2 regions of the Bifidobacterium catenulatum DSM 16992 genome follow, and region 1 is predicted to be linked to the other one. Evidence: riboswitches for the same ligand, from Rfam matches in the RefSeq annotation. Region 1 holds a riboswitch; the other holds the start of a gene.

The links. A riboswitch is a leader RNA that binds a small molecule or an ion and turns the genes downstream of it on or off. The one in region 1 is predicted to bind thiamine pyrophosphate.
Region 2: it holds a riboswitch for thiamine pyrophosphate, as region 1 does, so the genes downstream of both, tenA (thiaminase II) here and BBCT_RS06280 (hydroxyethylthiazole kinase) in region 1, are expected to answer to the same signal.

What each region holds. Positions count from the first base shown of each region.
Region 1 is NZ_AP012325.1:1,468,438-1,471,968, forward strand. It holds gene BBCT_RS06275 (glycine--tRNA ligase) at 7-1,482, opposite strand; TPP riboswitch at 1,775-1,884, shown strand; gene BBCT_RS06280 (hydroxyethylthiazole kinase) at 1,875-2,744, shown strand; partial or broken gene BBCT_RS06285 (thiamine phosphate synthase) at 2,874-3,531, shown strand, end outside.
Region 2 is NZ_AP012325.1:1,254,644-1,258,174, reverse strand. It holds gene BBCT_RS05430 (energy-coupling factor transporter ATPase) at 1-639, shown strand, start outside; gene BBCT_RS09640 (hypothetical protein) at 633-764, shown strand; gene BBCT_RS05425 (YhbY family RNA-binding protein) at 831-1,136, shown strand; gene tenA (thiaminase II) at 1,262-2,029, opposite strand; TPP riboswitch at 2,022-2,132, opposite strand; gene BBCT_RS05415 (glycosyltransferase family 2 protein) at 2,249-3,262, shown strand; gene ppgK (polyphosphate--glucose phosphotransferase) at 3,506-3,531, shown strand, end outside.

The DNA of each region.
Region 1 (3,531 bases):
CCAGCTTTAGTACAAGCCACCGGCTTCGGCGATTTTAACGGACTCAGGCCAAGCCTCGCCGCCCATCTCAACCGGTAGCTGCGGATAGCGCACATGCTTCTCGCCAATGCGTGCAGCCACATAATCGGCCACTTTGTCGAGTGCGACGCGCTCCTGCTGCATGGTGTCACGTTCACGAATGGTGACGGCCTGATCGTCAAGCGTGTCGAAATCGACAGTGATGCACAGCGGGGTGCCGATTTCGTCTTCACGGCGGTAGCGACGGCCGATCGCACCGGCTTCGTCGTAGTCGATCATCCAGTCATGCTGACGCAGGTCGGCTGCCAGATCATGTGCCACGGTCTGCAGTTCCGGCTTCTTGCTCAACGGCAGCACGGCGGCCTTGACCGGAGCCAGGCGAGGATCAAGGCGAAGCACAGTACGCTTGTCGACGCCGCCCTTGGTGTTCGGTGCCTCGTCAACGTCGTAGGCGTCAACGAGGAAGGCCATGAGAGAGCGGGTCAGGCCTGCGGCCGGCTCGATGACGTACGGCACGTACTTTTCGCCGGTGGCCTGATTGAAGTAGCTCAGATCCTCGCCGGAGTGCTTGGCATGCGCGGAAAGGTCGAAGTCGGTACGGTTGGCTACGCCTTCGAGTTCGCCCCAATCGGATCCCTGGAAGCCGAACTTGTATTCAATGTCGACGGTGCGCTTCGAATAGTGAGCCAGCTTCTCCTTCGGATGCTCATAGTGGCGCAGGTTTTCCGGCTTCACGCCAAGATCGATGTACCACTGGGTACGTGCATCGATCCAGTACTGGTGCCATTCCTCATCCGTGCCCGGAGCCACGAAGAATTCCATTTCCATCTGTTCGAACTCGCGGGTACGGAAGATGAAGTTGCCCGGGGTGATTTCATTACGGAAGGACTTACCCATGTTGGCGATGCCGAACGGCGGCTTGGAACGAGAAGAGGTCATCACGTTCTTGAAGTCCACGAAAATGCCCTGCGCGGTTTCCGGGCGCAGGTAGTGCAGCGAGTTTTCGTCTTCGACCGGTCCGAGGTGGGTACGCAGCATCATGTTGAAGTCGCGCGGTTCGGTCCAGTTGCCACGGGTGCCACAATCCGGGCACACAATATCTTTAAGACCGTTTTCCGGCAGCTTGTCGCCATGCTTTTCGGCATAGGATTCCTCAAGCTTGTCTGCACGGTGGCGCTTGTGGCAGTTGAGGCATTCGATCAGTGGATCGTTGAACACGGACACGTGGCCGGAAGCCACCCACACGGCCGGCGGAAGAATGATGGACGTGTCAACGCCCACCACATCGCCACGGGTGACGACCATGGAACGCCACCATTCACGCTTGATATTGTCTTTCAGCGCGACGCCGAGCGGACCGTAATCCCACGCGGAACGGGTTCCGCCGTAGATTTCACCGGCGGGAAAAACAAAGCCACGACGCTTGGCGAGGGATACGACTTCATCGAGTTTGGATACAGCCACAATGCACCTTCTGGTTTGAACGGTTTGGGGTCTTTACAAGCGCAAAGCCTACCTTTACGCGGTGACAGAACGCCACCCGCGTTACTGTTTCGTGGCGTTCTCGCCTTCAACAGTGTCGTTGTCAAGCAGCAGCGGCCAGATATTGCAGTCAATCATCACGGTTTTCTTATTCAGATTTGCCTATGAGATTTACGTACGCACCTAATATTTACGAGAACGTGCTGCATTCACCTGATCCCGGAATCGACTGGACCGCTCCAGTGTCAGGGCCTTTGTATAGGTTGAGTACGTTATGTACATGCAGGGGGGCTTTCCGACGAAAGTGGAAGCTGAGATAGGCGGATGCCTGACCCTTTGAACCTGTTGGTTAGGACCAACGTAGGGAGCAGACAATGAGCGATGACTCATTTTCGGCAACGCTGCGCAAACAGATTGTGCAGGCAGTCAACAGAGTACGAGAGACCACGCCTTTGGCGCAGTCGTTTACCAATTTCGTTACGATGAATCTTGTGGCCAACGCGCAGCTTGCCGCCGGAGGTACTGCCGCCATGAGCTTTCTGCCGGACGATGTAATCGACACTGCGGAAATCGCCGGATCGAACTACATCAATGTGGGCACGCTGCTGCCGTTCTTCAAAGATGCGCTGCCGGAAATCGCCTACAAACTGCACAAGAACGGCAAGACGTGGGTGCTAGATCCGGTCGCCGCGGGCATCGGCAAAACCCGTACCGCCATTCTTGAATCGTTCCGCACCTATACGCCAACCATCGTGCGTGGCAATGCGAGTGAGATCATCGCACTCGATGCGATGTGGGGCCTTGCTCAAAACGATTCTACCGTTCCCGGCACGCGTCCGGCAGGCGTGGAGGCTGTGGACGAGGTCGATGCAGCCGTTGATGCGGCCAAGAGGCTGGCCCGCCATCTTGTGAAACGCTCCCCCATCGGCGCTGGTGCGGTGGCTGTTTCCGGTGCGGTTGATTTGGTGACCGACGGCGAGCATGTGTTCCGTCTGCCAGGCGGCAGCGCGATGATGACGAAGATCACCGGCGCTGGCTGCTCACTTGGCGGCGTGACCGCAACATATTTAGCCGTAGCGGAACCGTTGGTGGCTACGATTTCCGCTTCGCTGCTGTACAACAGAGCTTCCGAAATCGCCGAAGCCAAATCTTCAGGCCCGGGATCCTTCCAAGTGGCGCTGCTTGATGCGCTTTGGAACGTCACCGCCGAGGAAGTCGCCGCCTCCGAAATCATCATCGACTAGACTTTGCCGCTACTCTGCATACCATGCGGCATGTTATGCAGAGTTCGGCAATTGCGTATGCGGAAAAACGGACGAATGCCGGTTTCACATTGTAGGCTTTCCGAACCACTTACCGAGAAGGGTGATTATATGGACAATTATTCATATGCATCGATGCGCGATACATTCGATATGAGCGCCTACTTTGTGGTCGGCCCGCAGGATTGCAAGGGACGACCGATTACCAGCGTGGTTGAGGACGCGCTGCGCGGGGGCGCAACGTTCATCCAGCTGAGGGCCAAAGATACCGACGCGAAAGATATCACCAGCATGGCACGCGATATCGCACAGGTTATCGAACACAACAGCAAATCCGATTCCGTGGCGTTCGTGATCGACGACCGTGTGGACGTAGTCTGGCAAGCACGGCACAAGGGCATCAAGGTTGACGGCGTGCATATTGGGCAAACTGATTTGGAACCGCAGGAAGCCCGCGCGCTACTTGGGGAAGATGCCATTGTTGGCTTGTCTGCCGAAACGGAAAGCTTGGTGAAGCTCATCAACGAGCTACCTGCCGGCTGCATCGACTACATCGGGGCAGGTCCGTTGCATGTGTCCATCACCAAGCCGGAAGCTTCCGTGGGCGGCAACGACGGTTCCGGACATACGCTCGACGAGGCACAGATCAATGCGATCTGCGATGCGAGCGATTTTCCGGTTGTGGTCGGCGGTGGTGTGAGCGCCGACGATATGGAGATGCTCGCGCATTCGAAGGCAGCCGGTTGGTTCGTTGTGTCGGCAATCGCCG
Region 2 (3,531 bases), 210 kb from region 1:
GTTGCGACATCAGGCATCGGCGTGAAACAACTGTTCAAATCGATTCGCATGTTCCTTGCATTGTTCGTGTTCTGCGGACTGCTCAATGTGTTCTTCGTACGATCCGGCAATGTTCTTACGAACATCGGACCGATTCCAATCACCGACGACGGTGTGCGTATCGCTATACTGTACGCCTGCAGATTCGTTGCGGTCATTATCGTCGGAGCGGTATTCCTTGCCACGACCACTCCCACGGCCATTACCGACGCATTCGAAGCGTTGCTCAAACCTTTCGCAAAATTCGGCATCCATGCGCAGGAGATCGCGTTGGTGATGAGCCTCGCATTGCGGTTCCTGCCCACGTTAGGAAGCGAAGCGAAAGCCATTGTGGATGCGCAATCAGCCCGAGGCGGCAGCATTGAAACAGGAACATTCGTACAGCGGATCAAAGCGATAACCGCCATTATCATTCCGGTATTCGCAGGAGCGATACGTCATGCCGATAATCTCAGCCTCGCACTCGACGCACGATGTTACGAGGAAGGCATCATGCGCACGCACTGGCGAATCATGCGGATCGCCAAACATGACATCGCCGTAGTCGGTGTGAGTGTGTCGTACATTGCCGCATTGACCCTGATCGCTGGACTATGCTGAGCATTTCGGATGGGCATGGCGCTCCACTGATCGCATTGGAAAGCGAAACCGCCGAAGAAGCACGTCTGAACACGCGCAAGAACATCGAAGACGGTGTGAACGCCATCAAAGGCGCGGGGGAGTGATATGCAAGATTTTACTGCCCTCACGCTACTCTTGAGCAAGCATCATAAATAGGAATGGAACAAGTTATGGCATTAACCAAGAAGCAGGTCAAGCAGCTGCGTGGCCTGGCTACCAAGCTCAATCCGCTCATCCAGGTCGGCAAGAACGATTTGAGCGAAACCGCTATCAAGCAGGCGGACGAGACCATTGAAAAGCGTGAGCTTATCAAATGCTCCGTGCTCGACGGATCCGGACTGACTGCCAAGGAAGCGGGCGAGGGGCTGGCCGAAGAACTGAACGCGGAACTCGTACAGGTTATCGGCAACCGTTTCGTGCTCTATCGCCGCTCCTATCGCGATGACGTGGAGCATATTCGTCTCGTACGCGAATAAAGCGGGAAACTGACGCGACCAAACATAACAGGGCGGGTGCTTTCTGAAAACCAATCAGAAGGCACCCGCCCTATTGCAATGAGAATAAACAATCGGAAGTCAGGAAAACATGCGATGGAGCGGTGTCAGCGCTCCTGATTCCATTCGGGCTTCCACGTGTACTGCATGTCGTACGCGCTGGCCCAGAACATGTACTCGTTCTCCACGCCGGTCACGAAAATGTCAATCAGCTCGCGCTTGCGCTCCTCGCTCGCGTCGGCTACCAGTTTCTCGATATGTTCGAGCAGCCACACGGAATCCTGCCAGAATTCGTCGGTCTTATACATGTCGACCCAACTTTTGTACGGATTGTCGTCAAGCGTGTCGGCAAACTCGGCGGCAAGACGGTAACCATAATCCGCATACACCCAGGCGCACGGCAGCACGGCCACAAGAATGTCGAGAATATCCTTGCCATAGGCGATGGAAAGGATATTCGACGTGTAGGCACGCGCGAAGGCCGACTGGCGCACATTGTTCATCTGCTCTTCGGTGATGCCATAGCTGGCCAAGTAGGAGCGGTGTACTTCGGTCTCGACCTGCAGGGCGCCGTTCTGCACCTTGAGCATGAACGCCATGATTTCAGGGTCGGTGGCCTTGGCTAATCCCAAAGCGTGCACTCTGGCGTAATCGTTCACATAACGAAAATCCTGCAGCAGATAGAAGGCGAAACGCTCGCGTTGCAGTGTGCCTTCACCAAGCTCGCGGATGAACGGCTGCTGGTAGCCTTCCTCCCAAACCAGGTCAGCAGCCTTGCGCATGCGCTGCGCGAACGGAGGAAGATTGTTGCGTTGGATGCCTTTGGCGGCGTCGAACTCATAATCGAAATTGGTTGTTGATGTCACAGCAGTCATTAGACATGCCTCCCTACGCTGGTATTAACCATCAGGTTCAAAGGGTTCAGGCCTCACTTGGCCTATCTCAACCCGACAAACACGGGTTCCCCTGCATTACGCCGTATATTATGGCAAAGCCGTCCGAAATGTGCAAGAGCCTGTCCGCCGAATGGAATCGTGCCGCATGATGCGAACACAGGCGATGTTCGGTTGAGGGCGAGTGCAAGAATAGAACGTATGACTGAAAAGCAAGTTGCGAAGAACACCATCGAAAAGCTGGCTATCGTCGTGGTGACATACAAGCGTCAGCAGCTGCTCGCCACCCTGTTCGAATCCATCGAAAAACTCACTGTGGCACCATGGCGTATCGTCGTCGTTGACAACGAGCACAGCGATGCGACCCAAGGCATGGTCGACGATTTCCGTGAAGCGGTCACCGCGCAGTGGGGCAATACCATCGCCGACCAATCGGGCAACGAAAGTCGCGTGGTGTATGCGCCTCAATCCGACAACCTCGGCGGCGCAGGCGGATTCTCCGCAGGTGTGAAGAAGGCATATGAGCTGGGATCCGAATGGTTCTGGGTGATGGACGACGATGTGGCCGTGATGCCCGAAGCCATCGAACGACTTGCCAAGTGGACCGGCAGCCATGATGTGATCCAAGGCAGCCGATACGACTATGACGGCGGCCCGTTCTACTGGCAATACGATTTCATCATTTCCCTCGGCATCCCCAATCCGATCGCTCCGGCCGCATTCGGACGCCCCGGCTACCGCGTGATGGACACCCTGTGCTTCGAGGGGGGTCTGTTCCGCCGCAACATCGTCGAACAGATCGGCTTGCCGGATCCGCGTTTCTTCATCTACTGGGACGACACGATGTACGGCTACCGCGCCAGCAAAGTCACCAACCCGATTGTGGTGCCCGACGTGATCCTGCGCCGCACTCGTGAAATCGGCAATTGGGATATCGCCGGCGTGCGCCAGCTCAACTCCACCTCTGACATGAACCGTTACCACATCATGCGTAACCGAGGCTACATGGCGCGCTATTTCATGGCGTTCGGCGATTACCGTCCGCTGATGTTCGGTCTGGGTACGCTGCTGACCGCCGCCAAGGAAGTCATCCGTCTGGTGATGGTGGACCGAGAGCATGTGAAGACCGGCTTGGTGCAGATAGCCAAGGGTTGGTGGGATTCACGCAAGCTGCTGCATGATCCGGATTGGAAGCCGATGCCGCCGCTCAAGTGATGCGGTTGCGCCGTCTTCAGACGGTCATCTTCTTACGATTCGCCCCATGCCGATGCGTTGAGTTGACATGGGGCGAATCGTTTGCAGAAAAAAGTTGCAGAATGAATCATTTCATTGCGAAAAATTATGCAATCGTATTCACCATTTATGCTTTTTCGGCGCGTTTTGGGGCATGGGGCGAGTTACTATGGCGCTTACCGGTTCGATAACACCCACTATGTACCTTGATAGGAGAGGTCGAAGATGATTGAAACTGCACAGGCGTTTGG